One region of the Nocardia sp. NPDC055053 genome, then DNA from elsewhere that is predicted to be linked to it. Evidence: riboswitches for the same ligand, from Rfam matches in the RefSeq annotation. Region 1 holds a riboswitch; each other region holds the start of a gene.
The links. A riboswitch is a leader RNA that binds a small molecule or an ion and turns the genes downstream of it on or off. The one in region 1 is predicted to bind cobalamin.
Positions count from the first base shown of each region.

Region 2: linked by a shared signal. The riboswitch ahead of glyA (serine hydroxymethyltransferase) and the one ahead of ACWF82_RS06480 (ABC transporter substrate-binding protein) in region 1 are both predicted to bind cobalamin.
Region 3: linked by a shared signal. The riboswitch ahead of metE (5-methyltetrahydropteroyltriglutamate--homocysteine S-methyltransferase) and the one ahead of ACWF82_RS06480 (ABC transporter substrate-binding protein) in region 1 are both predicted to bind cobalamin.

Region 1 covers NZ_JBSGVD010000004.1:271,920-279,828, reverse strand. The annotation lists gene ACWF82_RS06485 (ATP-binding cassette domain-containing protein) at 1-1,585, shown strand, start outside; cobalamin riboswitch at 1,671-1,861, shown strand; gene ACWF82_RS06480 (ABC transporter substrate-binding protein) at 1,891-2,928, shown strand; gene ACWF82_RS06475 (FecCD family ABC transporter permease) at 2,925-3,920, shown strand; gene ACWF82_RS06470 (FecCD family ABC transporter permease) at 3,917-4,984, shown strand; gene ACWF82_RS06465 (ABC transporter ATP-binding protein) at 4,981-5,769, shown strand; gene ACWF82_RS06460 ((2Fe-2S) ferredoxin domain-containing protein) at 5,766-6,386, shown strand; gene ACWF82_RS06455 (glucosyl-3-phosphoglycerate synthase) at 6,388-7,269, opposite strand; gene ACWF82_RS06450 (TerD family protein) at 7,457-7,909, shown strand, end outside.
Region 2 covers NZ_JBSGVD010000036.1:21,845-29,753, reverse strand. The annotation lists gene ACWF82_RS28110 (TetR/AcrR family transcriptional regulator) at 1-415, shown strand, start outside; cobalamin riboswitch at 727-907, shown strand; gene glyA (serine hydroxymethyltransferase) at 1,055-2,356, shown strand; gene ACWF82_RS28100 (methylenetetrahydrofolate reductase) at 2,433-3,422, shown strand; gene ACWF82_RS28095 (short-chain fatty acyl-CoA regulator family protein) at 3,465-4,895, opposite strand; gene prpD (2-methylcitrate dehydratase PrpD) at 5,050-6,552, shown strand; gene prpB (methylisocitrate lyase) at 6,552-7,466, shown strand; gene ACWF82_RS28080 (bifunctional 2-methylcitrate synthase/citrate synthase) at 7,466-7,909, shown strand, end outside.
Region 3 covers NZ_JBSGVD010000001.1:16,809-24,717, forward strand. The annotation lists gene rsmD (16S rRNA (guanine(966)-N(2))-methyltransferase RsmD) at 1-471, opposite strand, end outside; gene ACWF82_RS00090 (pyruvate carboxylase) at 468-3,866, opposite strand; cobalamin riboswitch at 4,144-4,342, shown strand; gene metE (5-methyltetrahydropteroyltriglutamate--homocysteine S-methyltransferase) at 4,486-6,750, shown strand; gene ACWF82_RS00100 (short-chain fatty acyl-CoA regulator family protein) at 6,934-7,909, shown strand, end outside.

The sequences.
Region 1 (7,909 bases):
CTCCGCGCCGCTGGAACACCTGGAACGGCTCGGTATGCACCGCCTGATGGCGACGCTCACCGAGGATGTCCGTTCGCTGTCGCAGGCCGTGACCGCCATCCCGTCGATCTGCGTCGACGTGGCGACCATCATCGGCTGCTTCGTGTTCCTGTTCATCGTGTCGGGTCCGATCTTCGCGGTGACGGTGGCGGGCACGCTGGTCGGTATCGCGTGTGTCGAACTGGTGCTCAAGCGGGTGCGCGGGATCTACCGTGAGGCTCGCGAGAACGAGGACGCGCTGCTGCGTTCGTTCCAGGCCGTCACGCTCGGCATCAAGGAACTGAAGCTGCACCGCGGCCGCCGCCGGGACTTCATGGACCGGCATCTGCTCGGTTCGGCAGGCACGCTGCGCGATCAGAACACCGACGCGGGCTCGAAGTTCTCCTACGCGCAGGGCTTCGGTCAGGCGCTGCAGCTGGCGACGATGGCGCTGATCCTGTTCGTCGTCGCGGCGGCGCTGGATCTGCCGCGGGACACGATGGTCGGCTACGTGCTGGTCACCACGTTCCTGGCGATGCCGATGCAGAACTTCATGCACCGGATCCCGGATCTGCTGCGTGGTGATGTGGCGCTGGCCAAGATCCGGGCGATGAACCTGTCGATGGAGACCCTGCACAACGAGGAGCTCCTGCCGTACACCGAGCGTCCAGTGGCAGGGGAGGCCAAGCTGGAACTGACCAATGTCAGCTACGTGTACCGCTCCGAGGCTCCGTCGCCGGTTCCGCCGCCGCCCGGTTCGCACCCGGACGGGCCGCCCGCGCGTGGTGGGCATCCGCCGCGTCCCGGGATGCCGCCGCGGGCAGGCAACGGCCACCCCGGTCCCGGTGGGCCGCATCCGGCACACCCCGGTGCGCATCCAGGCGCCGCTCAGCTGGATGTGAACGGCAAGGCCTGGGTCGACCACGGCGGCAACGATGTTCGGCCGCTCGCGCCACCGCCTGGTCGCGACGAATCCGAGGACGCGGGCTTCCGGCTCGGTCCGATCGACCTGGTTTTCGAACCGGGGCAGATCACGTTCATCGTCGGCGGCAACGGCAGCGGCAAGTCGACGCTGGCCAAGCTCATCACCGGTCTGTATGTGCCACGCTCGGGGTCGTTGTCGCTCAACGGGGAGAGGATCGACCACGACAACATCGAGTGGTACCGGCAGAATTCGTCGGCGGTGTTCACCGATTTCCATCTGTTCGAGGACTACCTGGGCTTCGACCGTCCCGGTATCGACGGTGAAGTACAGCGCTACCTGGAGGAGTTGCAGATCGCGCACAAGGTGACCGTGCAGGACGGGCGGCTGTCGACCGTCGACCTGTCGCAGGGGCAGCGTAAGCGCCTTGCCCTGCTCACCGCCCTGCTCGAGGACCGCCAGATCTACGTCTTCGACGAATGGGCCGCCGACCAGGAGCCCCGCTTCCGCGAGGTCTTCTACCGCGAGATCCTCACCGACCTGAAGCGGCGAGGCAAGACGGTCATCGTGATCACCCACGACGACCGGTACTTCGACTGCGCCGACCAGCTGGTGAAGCTCGACTTCGGTCTGGTCGCCGTGTAGTTCACACACCACGAACGCCGGTTCGGTCCGTCAGGGCCGGGCCGGCGTTCGCCGTATCGGCGGTTCGGGCGCTCTCGTGATCTTGGTACAGTCCTGGGGCCGTGGTGTTCGGGAAACCGGTGTGGAACCGGTGCGGCCCTCGCCACTGTGATCGGGAGTGACGGATCGACCCGGATGATGTCATCCGGAACCACTGGGGTGCTCGCGCCCTGGGAAGGTAGATCCGCCGCGCACAATCCCGTCAGCCAGGAGACCGGCCACGGCTACTCAGTACCCATTCCACGAGGACCTGGAAGGCCGTCACCTTGACCCACTCTGTTTTCGCGCGCCTACGTACCGGCGCGCTGATCGCGTGCGCGATCGTTGTCACCGGTTGTGGTGTGCAGCCCGGCCCCGAGACGGGCGGCGGGAACGCCGTGACCCGCGCGAACTGCGGGATCGACATCACCGTCGCGGCACCGCCCCAGCGGATCTACGCGGCCTACCAGCCGTCGATCGAGATCGCGCATGCGCTCGGCGTCACCGATCGGCTCGTGGGGACGGCATTCCTGGATTCCGCGGTACTGCCCGAATACCAGGACGCGCAGGCGAAGTCGACCTTCGTCGAAAAGCTGCCGAGTCGTGACGAACTGCTCGCTCAGAATCCTGATTTCGTCCTGTCCGGGTACAACGGCGTATTCGCCAAGTCCGCGCACAACAGCGTGGGGACCCGCGCGAGCATGCACGATCTCGGTGTGCGGACCTGGGTGGTGAGTCCCCTGTGCCCGAGCGCGGACGGGCTCGCGGACGAGGCGATCGACCCGAAGACCGTGCGTTTCGACAACGTGTACGCGGATCTGCGGGACCTGGGTGCGCTGTGGGGCGTCGCCGATCGCGCCGAAGAGGTTGTCACGCAGCTGAGCTCGCGGATCGCCGCGGTCCGCGCGAAGGTGGGTGACACGGCGCGACCGCGGGTCGCGGTCGTCACGCCCAAGGACGACGGCTCCTATACCGTCGCGGGCGGGATCGACTTCATCACCCAGATCATCGATGCCGCGGGCGGGGTGAACGCCTTCGCCGACCTCACCGAACGTCGCAATGTCGCGATCGGCGCCGAGGAGCTCATCGCCCGCGACCCCGACATCATCCTGACCAGCCAGTGCTGCAAGGCGACCTACACGCGTGCCGACGCGCAGCCGCAGGTCGGCAAGATTGCCGGTAACCCCGCGTTCGCCAATCTGGCCGCCGTCCGCAAGGGCGCGGTCCATCCGTTCCTGTTCGCCGATCGGGCCGCCGGGGTGCGGATCGCGCACGCGACCGAACTGGTTGCCCAGCTGATCCACCCCGATCTGTTCGGGCGGTGACTCGCACCGCTCGCGGCACCGGCCTGATCCTGGTCGGTGCCGCGCTCGCCGCTGTCTGCGTCGGGTCCATCCTGGTCGGTTCACATCCGCTCACGCTCGACCAGGCGGTCACGGCGTTCACGGACTTCCGCGGCACCGACACCGACCGGATCGTGCGCTACCTCAGGCTGCCGCGAACCGCCGCGGGTCTGCTCGCGGGAGTGGCCCTCGCGCTGGCCGGAGCGGTCATGCAGGGTCTGACCCGCAATCCGCTCGCCGGTCCGGGGCTGCTCGGCGTGAACTCCGGCGCCTCGCTGGCCATCGTGATCGCCATGGGCGCACTGGGTGTGACCTCGCCGACCGGGTTCGTCTGGTTCGCCTTCCTCGGCGCGGCCGTCGCGGCCGCCTTCGTCTACCTGGTGGGGTCGTTGGGATTCGGTGGCGCGACACCGGTGAAACTGGCGCTGTCGGGTGCGGCGTTCACCGCGCTGTGCGGATCGATCACCACCGCGATCACGCTGCTGGACCGGACCACCTTCGACAACTTCCGGTTCTGGGTGGTCGGGTCGCTGACGCGGGCCGATGTCGAATCCGTCTGGGGGATAGCGCCGTTCATCGCCATCGGTGCCGTCCTTGCGCTCGTGGTGGCGCGTCCGCTCAACGCCATTGCGATCGGTGACGATATGGCACGCACGCTCGGCACGCGGCTCGTCGTGGTGCGCGCCGCCGGTGCGTCGAGTGTTGTGCTGCTAGCTGGTTCGGCGGTGGCGATCGCCGGGCCGATCGCGTTCATAGGCCTCGTCATCCCGCATATCGCCCGCGCCTTCGCCGGCCAGGACTACCGGTGGATTCTGCTGTGGTGCGCCGTACTCGGCCCCGCCCTGCTGCTGCTCGCCGACATTCTCGGGCGTGTCGTCGCCGCGCAGGAAATCCAGGTCGGCATCATCACGGCCTTCGCCGGATCGCCGTTCTTCCTCTACCTCGTGCGCAATCGGAAGGTGGCGACCCTGTGACGATCACCGAAGCCGGCGTCCTGCCCAGCGGCACCATCCTGGTGCGATCACCGGGGCGGCGCTGTGTCGTTCGGGTGCATCGGCGATCGGTGGCGCTGACCGCGCTGATCACGACGGCCGCGCTGGCGGTGGCGGCATGGTCGCTCACCATCGGCTACTACCCGCTCACCGTCGGCGATGTGCTACGGGTGCTCGGTGGTGGCGGCACCCTCATCGAATACGACGTGGTCGTCTCCGATCGGCTGCCGCGCGTGCTCACCGGGCTGTGCACGGGCGCGGCCTTCGCCGTCTCCGGTGCGATCCTGCAACGGATCGCGACGAATCCACTGGTCAGCCCGGAGATCATCGGCATCAACACGGGCGCCTCGCTGGGGGCGCTGGTCGTGAGCGTGCTGCTCGGTGGCTCCGGTCTCGGACTGGTCGGCGGCGCGCTGGCCGGAGCATTCGTCGCCATGGCCCTGATCGTTGCGGTGGCGACCAGGGACGGTCTCGACGGATATCGCCTCGTCCTGGTCGGGATCGGGGTGACGGCCATGCTGTCGTCGGCGATCGCGTTCATCCTGACCAGAGCCAATGTCTATCAGGCGCATACGGCCGCCATGTGGCTGACGGGCAGTCTCGCCAATCGCGACTGGATGCACGTCTGGTTCGCCGCCGCGGCGCTGGCAACGGTCGTCCCGCCGCTGATCGTCCTCTCCCGCTCCCTGTCGGTGCTCGAATTGGGTGATGAACTCGCGAATTCGCTGGCCGGGCGGCGCGGCCCGCACCGCACGACATTGATCGCCCTGGCCGCGCTGGCGGCGACGCTGGCCACCGCCGCGGCCGGACCGCTCGCCTTCGTCGCGCTGGTGGCACCTCAGATCGTGCGCAGGCTGCTCGCCGAACGCGGCGCAGGGCTCGCGCCTGCCGCGGCGACCGGCGCATTGCTGGTGGTCGCCGCCGACCTGGCCGCCCGCCGGCTGTTCCCCGCCGAACTGCCCGCGGGCGTCGTGACCGCCATCCTCGGCGCGCCGGTCCTCGTCTATCTCCTCGCTCGTGCAACCCGAATCGGACACGCTGGATGACCGCACATCTCACCACCCAGGACCTCGCTCTCGCCTACAGCGACACCGCGATCGTCACCGACGCCACCGTCGACTTTCCCGCCGGACAGCTCACCGTCATCGTCGGTCGCAACGGGTGCGGGAAATCGACACTGCTGCGCGGCCTCGCGCGCCTGATTCCACCGACCGCGGGCGCGGTCTTGCTGGACGGCGCCGATATCGAACGTCAGCCGGCGCGGACGTTGGCGCGCCGGCTCGGCATGCTGCCGCAGCAGCCGGTGGCCCCGGACGGGATCACGGTCGGCGAACTCGTCGGCCGCGGTCGCCATCCGCATCAACGCTGGTTCCGGCAGTGGTCCGCCGACGACGAGTCGGCGGTGCGGACAGCGCTGGCGGCCACCGATACTCTCGACCTGATCGACCGCACGATCGATCAGCTGTCCGGTGGTCAGAAGCAGCGGGTGTGGATCGCGCTGGCGATCGCGCAGGACCCGGAGGTCATGCTGCTCGACGAACCGACCACCTTCCTCGACCTCGCGCACCAGCTGGATGTGCTCGACGTGCTGCGGAACCTGTTGCCGCGCACCATCATCGCGGTGCTGCACGACCTGAATCTGGCCGCGCGCTACGCCGACCACCTCGTCGCCATGAAGGGTGGCCGGGTGGTCGCGCAGGGCTCGCCCGCGCAGATCGTGCGCGCCGACCTGATGGCCGAGGTCTTCGACCTGGAGTGCACGGTGATCGATGACCCGAACACGGGCACACCGCTGGTGGTTCCGGCCGGGCGGGCGGTGCGCACGGTATGACCCGCCGCTACGTCCTCGTCGCCCGGCCCACCCCGTCCGGTGTCGACCTCGCCGCCGTCGAAGCACTGGCGCGGGCCTGCGGGATCGGCTACGCCCTGCTCGACCAGGGGGAGCCGACGATCCACACCGTCCTCGACGACGCGGCCCTGCGCGAATCGCCGGTCACCTTGATCCCCCTGGCCGTGCCGCGCGACCGCTACCTGGAGACGTGGATCGCTCGTGCCGTGGCGAACTGGAAGGAGGACCGCGGCCGGGAACTGGATGTGCGCATCACCGAGGGTATCGACACCGCTACCGGATTCGCCGACGTGGTGCGGTCCAGAATGCGCGAGGAAGGCACAGCGGTCACCGCGAGTCCGCGCGCGTTCCGCAGCCCTGCCTGGTCGCAGATTCCCGAGCACAGCACGCACATCCTGGTCTGCCGCGGCCCCCGCTGCACCGTCTACGGCGCGGGCGAAGTGCACCGTGCCCTGCGCCGCGACAACCCCGACGCCCTGGTCACCCCGACCGGCTGCCTGAACCCGTGCAACCTGGGACCGCTCTACATCACCTATCCGGACGGGCAATGGCACACCCACGCACTGGAACCCGCGGCCGACGGCAACGCGGGCGCATAGGTCAGGCGCTCTCGCGCTGGGCCGCGATCAGCTGTGCCATCGGTGGGCGGTCGGTGAGGCTGACCTCGGACGGCGTTCGCTGCCAGCCGGTTTCGCCCGGCTGGAACTGCACGAGCCCGATTCCGGAGTCGCGGATGCCGAGCCGGTCGAGCAGGGTCGCCACGACCTGTCTGCTCATCACCGCGAGCTCGTGGGTCGGCCTGCTGCGGTGCACCCTGGTGCCGAGGTCGACCTGGGCGATCGCCGAGAGTCCGTGCCGCTGCCAGCAATCGATGAGGATCCCGATCTCCGCGCCGAAGCCGCTGGCGACGGAGATGTCACCGAGAAACGTTCGGGTGGCGGCGTATTCGCCGCCCAGCGGCTGCACGATCTCGGCCAGGGCGGGTGCGAGGGCGGTGAGCAGCGGGCGAGCAACCAACTGCGTCACCCGTCCGCCGCCGTCGGCGTCCACGCCCGCCGCGCTCGCCAGCGGCCGCCGGTAGTACCCCTTCACCAGCGCCAGGCCGGGATCGTCGAGCAGCGGCGCGAGCAGGGCGGGCACGAACGACGGATCCGGCTCGACGAGATCGGCGTCGAGGAAGACGATCAGATCACCCGTGCACACCGCCAGCGAGCGCCACAGCACCTCACCTTTCCCCGGCCTCGGGACTACGGCGGGCAGCGCCTCCTCCCTCGTGTAGACCGTGGCGCCCGCCGCCCGCGCCCGGGCGATGGTGCGATCGGCCGAGCCGGCGTCGAGGACCAGTAGTTCGTCGACCAGCCCGCCGAGCCAGGGCCGCGCGGCGGCGATCACCCCGGCGACGGTGTCCTCGTCGTCGAGTGCGGGCACCACCACCGAGACCCGGCGACCCAGCTTGCGGTCGATCAGTTCACGGACGTCCATGCAGACCAGTGAACGACAGACGGCCGCGCACCGCCACTGTTCCCCGCGATTCCTGTGATCGAAGCCAACGAGCCCCGGGCTCACTGGTGCGGATGCCGGGCCGATCGTGCTCCGCGCGGGTACCGTTGGCCTGATCGCGCTGGTAGCGGTTGCTCGGCGCGACAATCGACCGGTGGAGGGCGGCGTCATGACTGGGAGCGCAACGGTGGCCGAGGTGGCCAAGGGGTCCAAGACCGATCTGGTCGATGGCCGGTACACGGTGCGCATCGACCTCGACGGCCCGGTCGGAGCGGTGGATGTGTCGGCGGTGCTGGTGACGGCCGACGGCCGGGTGCGTTCCGACGCCGATTTCGTGTTCTTCAACAATCCGGCGGCACCGGGTGTGCGGTTGGAGTCCGATGCTGTGGTGTCGGTGGACCTTTCGGCAGTGCCCGCCGATATCCATCGGGTGGTGATCGCGGGCAGCACCGAAGCGCAGGGCATGCGGTTCGGGCAGGTCACCGGGTTGCGGGTGTCGGTCGCGGGCACGGCGCAGACGCTGAGTTTCCTACCATCCGGACTGGATTCGGAGACCGTGCTGCAGGCCGTCGCGTTGTACCGGCGGGGGAGCGGGTGGCGGCTCGACGCGATCGGGCAGGGA
Region 2 (7,909 bases), on a different contig from region 1:
CCGCACCGCACTGCTCGCCGACGCCGTCACCGAACTCGCGGCCGTCGGCAACCCGGCACCCGACACCGGAAGCCTGCGATCGGACCTGCGACAGCTCGCCGACCAGATCTCGCACCTGATCTCGCGCCCCGGCATCGCCAGGCTGCTCGGCACGGCCATCGCGCTGTCGGTCGACCCCGAGGTCGCCACCGCCCGCCGCCGCTTCTGGGACAACCGCTTCGAACGCACCGCACCCGTCATCGACAAGGCGGTCGAACGCGGCGAACTCCCCGCAGGCACCGACCCGAGTGAGGTCATCGAAACCCTGTCCGCCCCACTGTATTTCCGCCTGATGGTCACCGACCTACCCCTGGACGACACGTTCGTCACCCGCTGCATCGACCAGACCATCGCCCTGTACGGGAAGACAGACTGACCCGGACCGCCTCCCGACGTGATGGCCCCCGCGACCACCAGCTTGCGGTCAGCGCCGGGATCGAGGCGACGGGCCGCAGTATGGCCCCCCGCGGTGAAATCCAGGGCACAGCGGGCAGGTCTTCGGACTCGCGGGCACCGGCCTGGCTCGGCCGACCTACTGGCCGTCGCTTCCCGGGGGAGGCACCGAGGCCGTTCGGTATCCCGGCCCCTCCGGGTATCGGGGCGCGGATGGCCGTATGCTGTCCGGGCAGCTGGTTCGCCGGTGGCGAGGACGACGGGAGCCCCCGCGCCGCCGCCGGTGTCGACACCTGGCGCGACAGAACTGTCGTGTGGTGGAGAGGGAACCCGGTGGAAATCCGGGACTGTCCCGCAGCGGTGAGCAGGAACGAACGCCGTCAACGGCACTGGGCTACCCATGCCCGGGAAGCGATGGTCAGTAGGTCGGCCCGGGGGAGCCCCGGTCGGCGCCCGCGAGTCCGAAGACCTGCCACTGTGCCGGGCGCGCCGCGTCCGGCGGTCGTCGCCTCGTGGATCGGGCGTACACCGGCGAACTCTCGAATCGTGTTGTGCGAGTGAGGTTCGCTGTGGTGCGTCGCTAGGGCGGCGGCCGTTGCTGCCAGTCGACGGAGAACACATCGTGGCCAAGTTCGCTACCACCGCCCGCTCGGTGAATACCCAGTCTCTCGGTGAGCTCGATCCCGAGTTGGCCGCCGCGATGGCGGGCGAGCTCGCCCGCGAACGCGACACCCTCGAGATGATCGCTTCGGAGAACTTCGTGCCGCGCGCGGTCCTGCAAGCGCAGGGTTCCGTGCTCACCAACAAATACGCCGAGGGCTACCCGGGCCGCCGCTACTACGGTGGCTGCGAAGCCGTCGACGTGGTGGAAACCCTGGCCCGTGACCGCGCCAAGGAACTCTTCGGTGCCGAGTTCGCCAACGTCCAACCCCACTCCGGCGCCCAAGCCAACGCCGCGGTGCTGATGGCGTTGATGAACCCGGGCGAAACCCTGCTCGGCCTGGACCTGGCCCACGGCGGTCACCTCACCCACGGTATGCGCCTGAATTTCTCGGGCAAGCTTTATGACGTGCACTCCTACGGTGTGTCCAAGGAAGATCACCGCATCGACATGGACGAGGTCCGTGACATCGCGGTCAAGGCCAAGCCGAAGGTGATCGTGGCCGGTTGGTCGGCGTATCCGCGGCATCAGGACTTCGCGCGGTTCCGTGAGATCGCCGACGAGGTCGGTGCCTACCTGTGGGTCGACATGGCGCACTTCGCCGGTCTGGTCGCCGCCGGTCTGCATCCGTCGCCGGTGCCCTATGCCGATGTCGTGTCCTCCACCGTGCACAAGACCCTCGGCGGCCCGCGTTCGGGTCTGATCCTGGCCAAGCAGGAATTCGCCAAGAAGCTGAACTCGGCGGTGTTCCCGGGTCAGCAGGGCGGCCCGCTCATGCACGTGATCGCCGCCAAGGCCGCCGCGTTCAAGATCGCCGCGACCGAGGAGTTCGCCGACCGTCAGCAGCGGACCCTGTCGGGCGCCCGGATCCTGGCCGAACGTTTGACCGGCGCCGACGTCAAGGACAAGGGTGTCTCGGTCCTGACCGGCGGCACCGACGTGCACCTGGTCCTGGTCGACCTGCGTAACTCCGAACTCGACGGTCAGCAGGCCGAAGACCTCCTGCATGAGGTCGGTATCACCGTCAACCGCAACGCGGTCCCGTTCGACCCGCGTCCGCCGATGGTGACTTCGGGTCTGCGGATCGGTACCGCCGCCCTGGCTACTCGTGGTTTCGGTGATACCGAGTTCAGCGAGGTCGCCGAGATCATCGCCGCTACCCTCGCGGGCACCTCGGACACCGAGTCGCTGCGGGCGCGGGTGTCCAAGCTGGCTCAGAGTGTCCCGCTTTACCAGGGCCTCGAGGACTGGGCGCTCATCTGAACCGCTGCGCACTGCCCGATGCCGGCCGAGCGAGTACGGGCGAGCCGAGGACACGATGGGGCTGAGGAGACCAATCATGACGACAACCAGTTCGGGGCGGCCGTACTGCGGTGAAACCGGCGGCGGCACCGGCCATTCGGTGGCCGGTAGCCTGCGGATCCACGCCGGCGCGATCGGGCGCGTGCCGTTCTCCGTGGAGTTCAACCCGCCACGCGATGCCACGGGGGAGGCCCGGCTGTGGCGAGCGGTGCGCGAATTCGAGCGGATGCACCCGGCTTTCGTCTCGATGACCTACGGTGCGGGTGGCTCGACCAAGGACCGCACCGTCCGGATCACCGGGGAGCTGGCGCGTGAGACGACGCTGCTGCCCGTGGCGCATCTGACCGCGGTCGGGCACAGCGTCGAGGAGTTGCGCGCGCTGGTCGGTTCCTACGCCGACTCCGGCATCCGCAATCTGCTCGTCCTGCGTGGGGACCCGCCAGGTGACCCACTCGGCGACTGGACCAGGCACCCCGACGGCGTGGAGTACGCCGAGGAACTCGTGCGGATCGTGCGCGATCTGGGTGACTTCCACGTCGGTGTCGCCTCGTTCCCGCAGGGGCATCATCGCTCACCGGATCTGGACCACGACACCCGCTTCCTCGCCGCGAAACTGCGTGCGGGCGCGGAGTATTCGATCACCCAGATGTTCTTCGACGTCGAGCACTACCTGCGGCTGCGCGACCGGGTGGTGGCCATGGACCCGATCGAGGGCGCCAAGCCGATCATCCCGGAACTGATGCCGATCACCTCGCTGCGCACGGTCACCCGTGCCGAGGAGCTGTGCGGTCGCCGGTTGCCGGCCGCGGTCATGACCAGGCTCCGCAAAGCCGCGGGTGATGGACCGGAGGAGAACCGCGCCGCCGTGCGTGCCGAAGGCATCGAGATCGCCACCGAGATGGCGCAACGTCTGATCAGCGAGGGCGCGCCCTGTCTGCACTTCATCACGCTGAACTTCGCCAAGGCGACCAGCGAGGTGCTCACGAACCTCGGCTACGGCGTGACGGCGGCCCCGATCGGCGCCTGACGCGTCGACCACCGGGCTGATCACGCACGGGCAGTTGCTGATTCAGCTCTCGTCGCCGGTCCGGTGGTCCGCGGGCGTGTACGGGACATTGGTGGCCCGGTTGTCGTCGACCCGGATCGAACGGCCGAGCTGGGGGAAGGCGCGCTGCGCGCAGTTGGGGCGCTCGCAGACCTTGCAGCCTGCCCCGATCGGCACGGCCGTCGACTCGTCGTGCAGCGGTAGTCCGCTCGAATAGACCAGACGCTCGGCGTGCGCGATGTCGCAGCCGAGCCCGATCGCGAAATCGCGTTTGGGAGAGAGGAATCCGGGAGTGCTCTCGTCGGTCGTGCGAGCCAGCCACAGATATTTGCGGCCGTCGGGCATCTCCGCGATCTGGGTACGGATCCGTCCCGGCGTGGTGAACGCGTCGTGCACCACCCACAGCGGACAGCTACCACCGACCCGGGAGAAGTGAAAAGCGGTGGCGGACTGTCGCTTCGAGATGTTTCCCGCGCGGTCGGTGCGGACGAAGAAGAACGGAACGCCGCGCTGATTCGGGCGTTGCAGCGTCGAGAGCCGATGGCAGACCGTCTCGAAACCGACCTCGAACGTCGACGACAGCAACTCGATGTCGTAGCGCAGTTCCTCGGCGGCAGCGCGGAACCGGCCGTAGGGCAGGATCAGCGCGCCCGCGAAGTAGTTCGCCAGCCCGATCCGCAGCAGATCCCGTGACTCGGCGGGCATACTCACCGTCGACGTGATGGCCTCGATGGTGTGGCTATGCGACAGGAAGGCGAGCTGCGTGGCGAGCTGGAACGCGCGCTGCCCGGCCGAGAGCCTGCGCGCCAGCACGATGTGCCTGGTCACCGGGTTGTAGACGCGCTTGGGTCCCGGGTCGGCGGGATTGTCGGAGCGGATCGTGACGGTGACGCCGTATTGCTCGCTGAGCAGCCGCGACAATTGCAGGTCGAGCCCGCCGATGCCGAGCCGGTTCTCGGTGAACAGGGCCTCCGCGGCGAGATCGAGTTCGGGGATGTGGTTGCGGCGGTCGTAGAAGAAATCGCGCACGTCCTCGTACGGAGTGACGGCCCCGCCCGGTGGTGACTCGATCCCGGCGGCGAACTGCTCGATCTGCTGGGTGCTGCTGCGCAGCCGGCGATGCAGGCTGACCAGCAATCGAGCCGCGGCGGGGACCCGCACGGTGAGATCGTCCAGTTCGGCGTTGGTGATCGTGGTGGCGTCCGGATCCTCGGCGAAGATGTCGTGCAGGTCGGCCAGCAGTCGCGCGTCGGTATCGGCCGCGAAGAAACCCATGTCCAGATCGAAGGTGGCATTGAGTTTGAGCAGGACCGGCACAGTCAGCGGGCGCTGGTCGTTCTCGAGCTGGTTGATATAGCTCACCGATAGCTCGAGCAATTTCGCCATGGCCGTTTGCGACAGGCCACGCTGGTCGCGCAATGTGCGCAGCCGGGCGCCCGCGTACATCTTCTGCATACGGCCAATCTAGCACCGGCGACTTTCACAACTTTCACAGATTCACCGGTCACGTTCCGCAAATTTAGGCATTTGTGAGGCATTTTGCTGGGGTTCTGTGCTGTGTAACGTGCGAAATGTCCGGTGAATATTCGACGTCTTGGAGGCCACCGCTGTGAAGCATCACCTCGTTCGCACCTACCGTTCCGCTGAGGACTTCCCGCGCACGGAGCACCTGGCCTGGCGGATCGCCGAGGTAGCGGCCGACCCGGTCGCGGTCCCGGCGGACGCCGAGGAGATGATCGTCAACCGCATCATCGACAACGCCTCGGTGGCCGCGGCCTCGATCACCCGCAGGCCGGTCGCCAACGCCCGCGCTCAGGCACTGGCCCACGCGTACGGTCCTGGCGCGACCGTGTTCGGCGTGCCCGGCCGGTTCTCGCCGGAATGGGCCGCCTGGGCCAACGGCGTCGCGGTCCGCGAACTCGATTTCCACGACACCTTCCTGGCCGCGGAGTACTCGCACCCTGGCGACAACATCCCGTCGATCCTGGCCGCCGCCCAGCACACCGGCCGCAGCGGCGCCGACCTGATCCGCGGTCTGGCCACCGGGTACGAGATCCAGGTCGACCTGGTCCGCGCGATCTGCCTGCACGAGCACAAGATCGACCACGTCGCCCACCTCGGCCCCTCGGCCGCGGCAGGCATCGGCACCCTGCTCGCCCTGGACACCGAGACGATCTACCAGGCGATCGGGCAGGCCCTGCACACCACGACCGCCACCCGTCAGTCGCGCAAGGGCGAGATCTCGAGCTGGAAGGCCTACGCACCGGCCTTCGCCGGGAAGATGGCCGTCGAGGCCGTCGATCGCGCGATGCGCGGTGAAGGCGCCCCCTCGCCGATCTGGGAGGGCGAAGACGGTGTCATCGCCTGGCTGCTCGGCGGCCCGAACGCGGAGTACTCGGTGCCGCTGCCCGCACCCGGGGAGGCCAAGCGCGGCATTCTCGACACCTACACCAAGGAGCACTCGGCCGAGTACCAGAGCCAGGCGCCGATCGACCTGGCGTTCCGCCTGCGCGAGCGGGTCGGTGATCTGGACCAGATCGCGACCGTCGTGCTGCACACCAGCCACCACACGCACTACGTGATCGGCACCGGCTCGAACGATCCGCAGAAGTTCGATCCCCAGGCCTCGCGCGAGACCCTCGATCACTCGATCATGTACATCTTCGCGGTCGCCCTGCAGGACGGCACCTGGCACCACGAGCGTTCCTACGCCCCCGAGCGCGCGCAGCGCCCCGACACCATCGAGCTGTGGAACAAGATCTCCACCGCCGAGGACCCGGAATGGACCCGGCGCTACCACTCCACCGACCCGAACGAGAAGGCCTTCGGTGCCCGCGCCGAAATCACCTTGAAGAGTGGTGAAGTCATCGTCGACGAGCTGGGTGTCGCCGACGCGCATCCGCTGGGCGCCCGTCCGTTCGCGCGGGAGCAGTACATCGCGAAGTTCCGCACCCTGGCCGATGGCGTCATCGACCCCGCCGAGCAGGACCGCTTCCTCGACGTCGCCCAGCGCACGCCGGAGCTGACCGCCGAGGAGCTGGGCCAGCTGAACTTCACCGTCTCCGACGAGGTCCTCGCCCGCGCGCCGAAGCTGCCGAAGGGGCTGTTCTGATGAGCGGCCTGCTGGCATCGCCGACCTCGGCCGCCGACAAGCGCAGCGCGTTCAGGGCAGGCCTGGCTTCGGACCGGATCCAGCGCATCCCCGGCGCGTTCAATCCGCTGGTGGCCAAGCTGATCCAGGAGATCGGCTTCGAGGGCGTCTACGTCTCGGGCGCGGTGGTCTCCGCCGATCTCGCGCTGCCCGATATCGGGCTCACCACGCTGAGCGAGGTCACCGAGCGCGGGCGCCAGATCGCCCGGGTCACCGACCTGCCGGTCCTCATCGACGCCGACACCGGCTTCGGTGAGCCGATGAGCGCGGCCCGCACCGTCACCTTCCTGGAAGACGCGGGCATCGCCGGTGCCCACTTCGAGGACCAGGTCAACCCGAAGCGGTGCGGTCATCTCGACGGCAAGGCCGTTGTCCCCGTCGAGGAAATGGTGCGGCGCCTCCGGGCAGCGGTCGCGGCGCGGCGCGATCCGAACTTCGTCATCTGCGCCCGCACCGACGCCGCGGGCATCGAAGGCATCGACGCGGCGATCGACCGAGCGAAGGCCTACACCGACGCGGGCGCGGATCTGATCTTCACCGAAGCCCTGCACACCCCGGCGGATTTCGAGAAGTTCCGTGCCGCGGTGGACATCCCGCTGCTGGCGAATATGACCGAATTCGGCAAGTCCGAGCTGATCCCGGCCTCGACGCTGGAGAAGATCGGCTACAACGCGGTGATCTACCCGGTCTCGACGCTGCGGCTGGCGATGTTCGCCGCCGAGGCCGGGCTGCGCGAGATCTTCGAACAGGGCACCCAGTCCGGTCTGCTCGACCGGATGCAGCACCGCAGCCGCCTCTACGAACTGCTGCAGTACGAGCGCTACAACGAATTCGATTCCGACATCTTCAATTTCGCGCTGAGAAGGGATCAGTGATGACCGACATCGCTGTACCGACCATCTACAAGGGACTCGCCGGCGTCGTCGTAGACACCACCGCGATCTCGAAGGTGGTGCCCGAGACCAACTCACTGACCTACCGCGGCTACGCCGTGCAGGATCTCGCCGCGCACTGTTCCTTCGAGGAGGTGGCCTATCTGCTCTGGCGCGGCGAGCTGCCCAGCCACCTCGAGCTGGAGCGGTTCTGTCAGCAGGAGCGGGCGTCCCGGCGCGCGGATCGGTCGCTGCTGTCGCTGGTGTCGAAGATGCCCGACAACTGTCATCCGATGGACATCGTCCGCACCGCGATCAGCTACCTCGGCGCCGAGGACCCGGCCGAGGACGACAACTCGGCAAAGGCCAACCGCGCCAAGGCTCTGCGGATGCTCGCGGTACTGCCGACCATCGTCGCGGCCGACCACCGGCGTCGCCGTGGCCTC
Region 3 (7,909 bases), on a different contig from region 1:
GGGCGAACGAATGGATCGCTCGACGATCACCAGCGCGTCCGGTGCGAGCCAGCCGTTGGCCGCCAGCGCGGTGAGGTCGGCGATGACGTCCTCGGTGCTCACGTCGTACGGCGGGTCGGACAGGACCAGGTCGCAGGCGGCGGGCGCGGGGTGCGCCAGCACCGAGCCGACCGTGCCGAGGCGCAGTTCGGCCCCTGGCAGGCCGAGCTCGGCGATGTTGGCGCGCACGATCGCGGCCGCCTTGCGGTCGGCCTCGATCAGCAGGGCGTGCGCGGCGCCACGCGACAGCGCCTCTAGACCGAGCGCGCCCGACCCCGCGTACAGGTCGACGACCCGTGCACCGTCGAGGTCGAGGCGCGCGTCGATGGCGCTGAACAGGGCTTCCCGCACCCGGTCCGAGGTGGGCCTGGTACCGGCGGGCGGCACCTTCAGCCGCCGCCCGCCTGCCGTGCCCGCGACGATGCGCGTCATTCCGACTCGCGCGCAGCCAGTTCCACCAGCAGATCGCCGCCCTCGACCTGCTGCACCTTGGCGGTCGCGATCCGGCCGACGATGCCGCCGCGCGGCGCGGTGATGGCCGCTTCCATCTTCATGGCCTCGATGGTGCCGACGGTGTCGCCCGCGTGGATCTCATCGCCCTCAGACACGGCCAGGGTGACGACACCGGCGAACGGCGCGGCGATGTGGCCCGGGTTGTTCTTGTCGGCCTTCTCCGCGGCCGGAACCTCCGAAGCGATCGAGCGGTCGCGCACCGCGATCGGGCGCAACTGCCCGTTCATGATGCACATGACCGTGCGCATACCCTTCTCGTCCGGCTCGGAGATCGCCTCCAGACCGATGAGCAGGGTGACACCCTTCTCCAACTGCACCCGGTGTTCCTCGCCACGGCGCAGACCGTAGAAGAACTGGTTCTCCGACAGACCGGTGGTATCGCCGTACTTGTCCCGATGCGCCTGGAACTCCGCGGTCGGGCCGGGGAACAGCAGACGGTTGAGGGTGTCGCGACGCTCCTGCGAGGAACCGTCGAGGCCCTTCTGATCCGCCGGAGTCAACGGGGTCTCCGCCTTGGGCTCATTACGCCCGGCCAACGCCTTGCTACGGAACGGCTCCGGCCAGCCACCGGCCGGGGTACCGAGTTCACCACGCAGGAAACCGATCACCGAATCCGGAATGTCGTAACGACCCGGATCGGCGGCGAAGTCCTCGATACCGACACCGGTACCGACCAACGCCAGCGCCAGGTCACCGACGACCTTCGACGACGGGGTCACCTTGACCAGACGACCCAGCAGCCGGTCTGCGGCGGCGTACTTGGCTTCGACCTCCTCGAACCGGTCACCCAAGCCCAACGCGATCGCCTGCTGACGCAGGTTCGACAGCTGACCACCCGGGATCTCGTGGGTGTACACGCGACCGGTCGGCGCGGGCAGACCCGACTCGAACGGCGCGTACACCTTGCGCAGCGCCTCCCAGTACGGCTCCAGGTCACACACGTTCTGCAGGTTCAGACCGGTGTCACGCTCGGTGTGCGCGGCCGCGGCCACGATCGCCGACAGCGCGGGCTGCGAGGTGGTGCCCGCCATCGCCGCGGACGCACCGTCGACCGCGTCCGCACCGGCCTGCCACGCCGCCAGGTAGGTCGCGAGCTGACCGCCGGGAGTGTCGTGGGTGTGCACGTGCACCGGCAGGTCGAAGTTGCTGCGCAGCGCGGTGACCAGCTTCGCCGCGGCGGGGGCCCGCAGCAGTCCGGCCATGTCCTTGATGGCGAGCACGTGGGCGCCGGCGTCGACGATCTGCTCGGCCAGCTTCAGGTAGTAGTCGAGGGTGTAGAGCGACTCGTTCGGATCCAGCAGGTCACCGGTGTAGGACAGCGCGACTTCGGCGATGGCCGTACCGGTTTCGCGCACGGCGTCGATCGCCGGGCGCATCTGGTCGACATTGTTGAGCGCGTCGAAGATCCGGAAGATATCGATACCGGTCGTCGCGGCCTCGGACACGAACGAGCGGGTGACCTGCTCCGGGTACGGCGTGTAGCCGACGGTGTTGCGGCCACGCAGCAGCATCTGCAGACAGATGTTGGGCACGGCCTCGCGCAGCGCGGCCAGCCGCTCCCACGGGTCCTCGTGCAGGAAGCGCAGCGCCACATCGTAAGTCGCGCCGCCCCACGCCTCGATGGAGAGCAGTTCGGGGGTCAGCCGGGCGACGTGCCCGGCCACGCCGAGCAGACCGTTGGTCCGCACGCGGGTCGCCAGCAGCGACTGATGCGCGTCACGGAAGGTGGTGTCGGTGACGCCGAGCGCCTTCTGCTCACGCAGCGCCCGCGCGAATCCCTCGGGCCCGAGGGTGAGCAGCCGCTGACGCGACCCGTCCGGCGGCGCCACCGTCAGATCGACAGCGGGCAGCTTGTCGTAGGGGTACACCGTGGTCGGGCGGTCACCGTGCGGCTTGTTGACGGTGACATCGGCCAGGTAGCTCAGGATCTTGGTGCCACGGTCGGCCGAGCCGCGCGAGGTCAGCAGTTCGGGTCGCTCGTCGATGAACGAGGTGGTGACCCGGCCCGCCTGGAAGTCGGGGTCGTCGAGCACCGACAGCAGGAACGGGATGTTGGTCGTGACGCCACGGATACGGAACTCGGCCAGCGCGCGCCGGGCGCGGGCGGCCGCTGCGGGCAGGTCGCGACCACGGCAGGTCAGCTTGACCAGCATCGAGTCGAAGTAGGCGCCGATCTCCGCGCCCAGGTTCGCGCCGCCGTCGAGGCGGATACCCGCGCCGCCGGGGGTGCGGTAGGCGGTGATACGACCGGTATCGGGACGGAACCCGTTGGCCGGGTCCTCGGTGGTGATACGACACTGGAGTGCGGCACCGCGGATCGACACCTTGTCCTGACTCAGACCGAGATCAGCGAGAGTCTCACCGGAGGCGATCCGCAACTGCGACTGCACCAGATCGACATCGGTGATCTCCTCGGTCACCGTGTGCTCGACCTGAATCCGCGGGTTCATCTCGATGAACACATGCTTGCCACGCTCGTCCAGCAGAAACTCCACCGTGCCCGCGTTGCTGTACCCGATCTGCCGGGCGAAAGCCACCGCATCCGCGCAAATCCGTTCCCGCAGCGCGGGATCCAGATTCGGGGCCGGTGCGAGCTCGATCACCTTCTGATGACGACGCTGCAACGAACAATCCCGCTCGAACAGGTGCATCACATTGCCATGCTGATCAGCCAGAATCTGCACCTCGATGTGGCGCGGGTTCACCACCGCCTGCTCGAGGAACACCGTCGGATCACCGAACGCCGACTCGGCCTCCCGCGACGCCGCCTCGATCGACTCACGCAGCTGCTCCGGCGCGGCGACCCGGCGCATACCGCGACCACCACCACCGGCCACAGCCTTGACGAAGATCGGGTACTCGAACTCCTGCGACGCCGCCAGCAGCGCGTCGATATCGGCGGAAGGCTCACTCGACTTCAACACCGGCAGCCCGGCGGCCTTGGCGGCGGCGATGGCGGTGGCCTTGTTACCGGCCATCTCGAGCACCGAGGCCGACGGGCCGATGAACGTGATCCCCTCACGCTCACAGGCGGCGGCGAGGTCGGGGTTCTCCGACAGGAACCCGTAACCTGGGTAGATGGCGTCGGCGCCCGCCGACTTGGCCGCGTCGATGATCGCCTCGATCGACAGGTACGCCCGGACCGGGTGCCCTTCCTCGCCGATCTGATACGACTCGGCCGCCTTCAGACGGTGCACGGAGTTGCGGTCCTCATGCGGGAACACCGCGACCGTTCCGATGCCGAGTTCGTATGCCGCGCGGAAGGCGCGAATGGCGATCTCACCACGATTTGCGACCAAGACTTTCGAGAACATTCGCCCACGGTACCCGGCCGTGACCGCACGACCGACACGCAAGGTGCCTTCGCAGCATTCTTCACATCGCACACCCGCCCACCTGCGAAGTTGCGTTCATCCGGCCGTCACATCTCACCGTGGCGACCGGTCGGCGGTGCGCCCGCAACGCGCAGGTCACGCCGTTTACGTCGACAGGGCCAGTAGCTGTCACCGCCTGCGAGGCCCTATGCTGAGTGATGCAGCTGGTTCGCCTGCGCGGTGGAAGAGTCGGAGCCCCGACCTCCCGCACCGGCGTCGAAACCCGGGCACGCGTCGTCGCGTGCCGGGTGAAGAGGGAACCCGGTGGGAATCCGGGACTGTCCCGCAGCGGTATGCAGGAACGACCGCCGTCATCAGCACTGGGCACGACGCCTGGGAAGCGACGGCCAGTAGGTCGGTCGATCACACGACCGGTGCCAGCGAGTCCGAAGACCTGCCGACTGTGCCGGATACGCCGTATCCGGCGGCCACCGCCTCGTGGATCGGGCGCGCTGACCACCTGTGCCGACCTGTCGCGACTTCGCGGCGGGTCCCTCCGGTGTCGGCGTCTGCCCGCGGAAAGGCGACGGCTCTCCCTGCACGACACTGGAGAATCTCCGTGACTGTTTCGCACTCTCCGTTCACCGCAACGGTTCTCGGCTTGCCGCGGGTCGGCCCGAACCGGGAACTCAAGCGCGCCACCGAGGCCTACTGGGCAGGTCGCGTCGATGCCGAGCACCTGCACACTGTCGGCCGCGAGCTGCGCCGGGCGCAGCTCACCGAACTGCGGGCGGCCGGCCTGGATTCGGTGCCCGTCGGCACCTTCTCCTACTACGACCAGATGCTCGACACCGCGGTCCTGCTCGGCGCACTGCCGCCCCGCGTGGCCGGAATCGCCGACCCGCTCGACCGCTATTTCGCGGCCGCGCGCGGCACCGACACCGTCGCCCCGCTCGAGATGACCAAGTGGTTCGACACCAACTACCACTACCTGGTGCCCGAGATCGACGCGGCCACCGTCTTCTCGCTGAACCCGGAGAAGCTGCTGGCCGAGCTGGCCGAGGCGCTCGAGCTCGGCGTCGCGGCCCGTCCGGTCGTCGTCGGCCCGATCACCTTCCTGAAGCTGGCCAAGGCGGCCGACAGCGACGCCATCGACCGGCTGCCCGAGCTGGTCGCGCTCTACGGCGACCTGCTGACCCGGCTGGCCGACGCGGGCGCGCAGTGGGTGCAGATCGACGAGCCGGTGCTGGTCACCGACCTCACCGAGGCCGAGCTCGCCGCCGTACGCGAGACTTACACCGCGCTGTCGAGCGTGCCGCAGCGGCCCGCGATCCTGGTCGCGACCTACTTCGGGCATCCCGACGCGGCGCTGGGCGCACTCGCCGACACCGCCGTCGAGGCCGTCGCGGTCGACTTCACCGCGGGCACGACGGTCGCCGACATCGCGGTGCTGCCCGCGCTGGCAGGCAAGCTGCTCGTCGCCGGTGTCGTCGACGGACGCAACATCTGGCGCACCGATCTCGACGCCACCCTCGGCACGCTGGGCACCCTGCTCGGCAGCGCCGCCTCCGTGGCCGTGTCCAGCTCGTCCTCGCTGCTGCACGTTCCGTATTCGCTGACCCCCGAGGCCGGGCTCGACGAGCGGCTGCGGTCGTGGCTGGCCTTCGGCGCCGAGAAGGTCGCGGAGGTGCGCGTCCTCGCCACGGCACTGACCTCGGGCACCGGGGCCGTTGCCACCGAGCTGGCCGGGGCTCGCGAGGCCGCCGAATCCCGCCGGACCGACCCCCGCCTGCACAACGAGCAGGTGCGGGCCCGGCTGGCCGGACTCGGCGAGGGCGATCTGAACCGGCTCCCGGCCGACGAGCGCCGGGCGCTGCAGCGCGATCACCTCGATCTGCCGCTGCTGCCGACCACCACGATCGGCTCGTACCCGCAGACCTCGGCCATCCGGCTGGCGCGCGCCGCGCTGCGCAAGGGCGAGATCGACCAGGCCGAGTATGTGCGGCGGATGCAGGCCGAGATCGCCGAGGTGATCACGCTGCAGGAGAAGCTGGGCCTGGACGTGCTGGTGCACGGCGAGCCCGAGCGCAACGACATGGTGCAGTACTTCGCCGAGCTTCTCGACGGCTTCGCCGCCACCGAGAACGGCTGGGTGCAGTCCTACGGCACCCGCTGCGTGCGTCCGCCGATCCTGTTCGGCGACGTCTCCCGCCCCGAGCCGATGACGCTGTCGTGGATCGGTCACGCCCAGTCGCTGACCAGCAAGCCGGTCAAGGGCATGCTCACCGGCCCGGTGACGATCCTGGCGTGGTCGTTCGTCCGCGACGACCAGCCGCTGGGCGAGTCGGCGCGTCAGGTCGCGCTGGCGATCCGCGACGAGACGGTCGATCTGGAAGCCCAGGGGACCCGGATCATCCAGGTCGACGAGCCCGCCCTGCGCGAGCTGCTGCCGCTGCGCGCGGCGGATCAGCCCGCCTACCTGCAGTGGTCGGTGGACTCGTTCCGTCTCTCGACCGCCGGTGTCGCCGACACCACCCAGGTGCACACCCACCTGTGCTACTCGGAGTTCGGTGAGGTGATCTCGGCGATCGCGGGTCTGGACGCCGATGTCACCTCGATCGAGGCGGCGCGCTCGCACATGGAGGTCCTCGACGACCTGAACGCGGCCGGTTTCGCGCTCGGCGTCGGCCCCGGTGTCTACGACATCCACTCCCCGCGCGTCCCCTCGGTCGAGGAGATCACCACCTCGCTGGCCGCCGCGCTGAAAGCGGTGCCCGCCGAACGGCTCTGGGTGAACCCCGACTGCGGTCTCAAGACCCGTGGCCCGGTGGAAGTCGAGGCGTCACTGCGCAACCTGGTGACGGCCGCGGCCGCACTGCGCTGAGCAGACCGCCGTCCCGGACGGAGCGCATCCGTCCGGGACGGCGAGTCCCGCTTGTCCCGATCGTCTCCCTTCGCACGTTACGCACCAGTAGTCACAGGTAAATTCCCTTGCAGGACTGGACTTCTCCCCGGACAATCGCCATTTCGAGCGAACATTGCAAACCCGGAGAGTTAGGATCTCCGCGTGCGGAAGATGTACGCGGGGGCCAGGCTACGACGGCTGCGTGAAGAACGACGGATGACTCAGGCGGCGCTCGCGAAATCGCTGGATCTTTCCCCCAGCTATCTCAATCAGCTCGAGCGCGATCAGCGCCCGCTCACCATTCCCGTTCTGCTGAAACTGAACTCGACCTTCGATCTGGATGTGCAGTTCTTCGCCGCCGACTCCGACGCGCGCCTGGTCTCGGATCTGCACGAGGTGCTCGTCGAAGCCGCGGGAGGCGGCGACACCGCGCCGATCACCGAAGTCGAGGAACTCGCGACCCGGCTGCCCGAGGTCGCGCGGATCGTCATCGCCATGCACCGGCGGTTGCGCGCGGCCACCGATCAGCTCGACCTGCTGTCGTCGCGGGTCGACACGCCCAGCGGCGCGCCGGGTACCCCGATGCCGTACGAGGACGTGCGGGACTTCTTCTACGACCACCGCAACCACATCTCCACCCTCGATCACGCGGCCGAGCAGCTCTTCGAGGAATCCGGGCTGAGCATCGGCTCGCTGGATCGCCAGCTGGCCAGGATCGCCGAGGAACGCGCCGGTGTCACCGTGCTGGTCCGCGGCGACGGTGCCGACCCGACCATCCCGAAACGCCACTACGACCCCGACACCCGCACGCTCACCCTGGCCAGGCGGCTGCGTCCCGGCCAGCGTGCCTTCCAGATCGCCACCACCCTCGGCCTGCTGCTCTACGGTCGCGAGATCGACAATGTGCTCGCCGAGTCCAGGGGGCTCACCGGCGAATCCCGCACCCTGGCCAGGGTCGGGCTGGCCAACTATTTCGCGGGCGCGCTGATCCTGCCCTACGGGCGGTTCCTGCGGTCGGCCGAGGAATTGCGCTACGACGCCGACCTGCTCGCCCTGCGGTTCGAGGTCGGTTTCGAGACGGTCTGCCACCGGCTCAGCACGCTGCAACGACAGGGTCAGCGCGGTGTCCCGTTCTTCC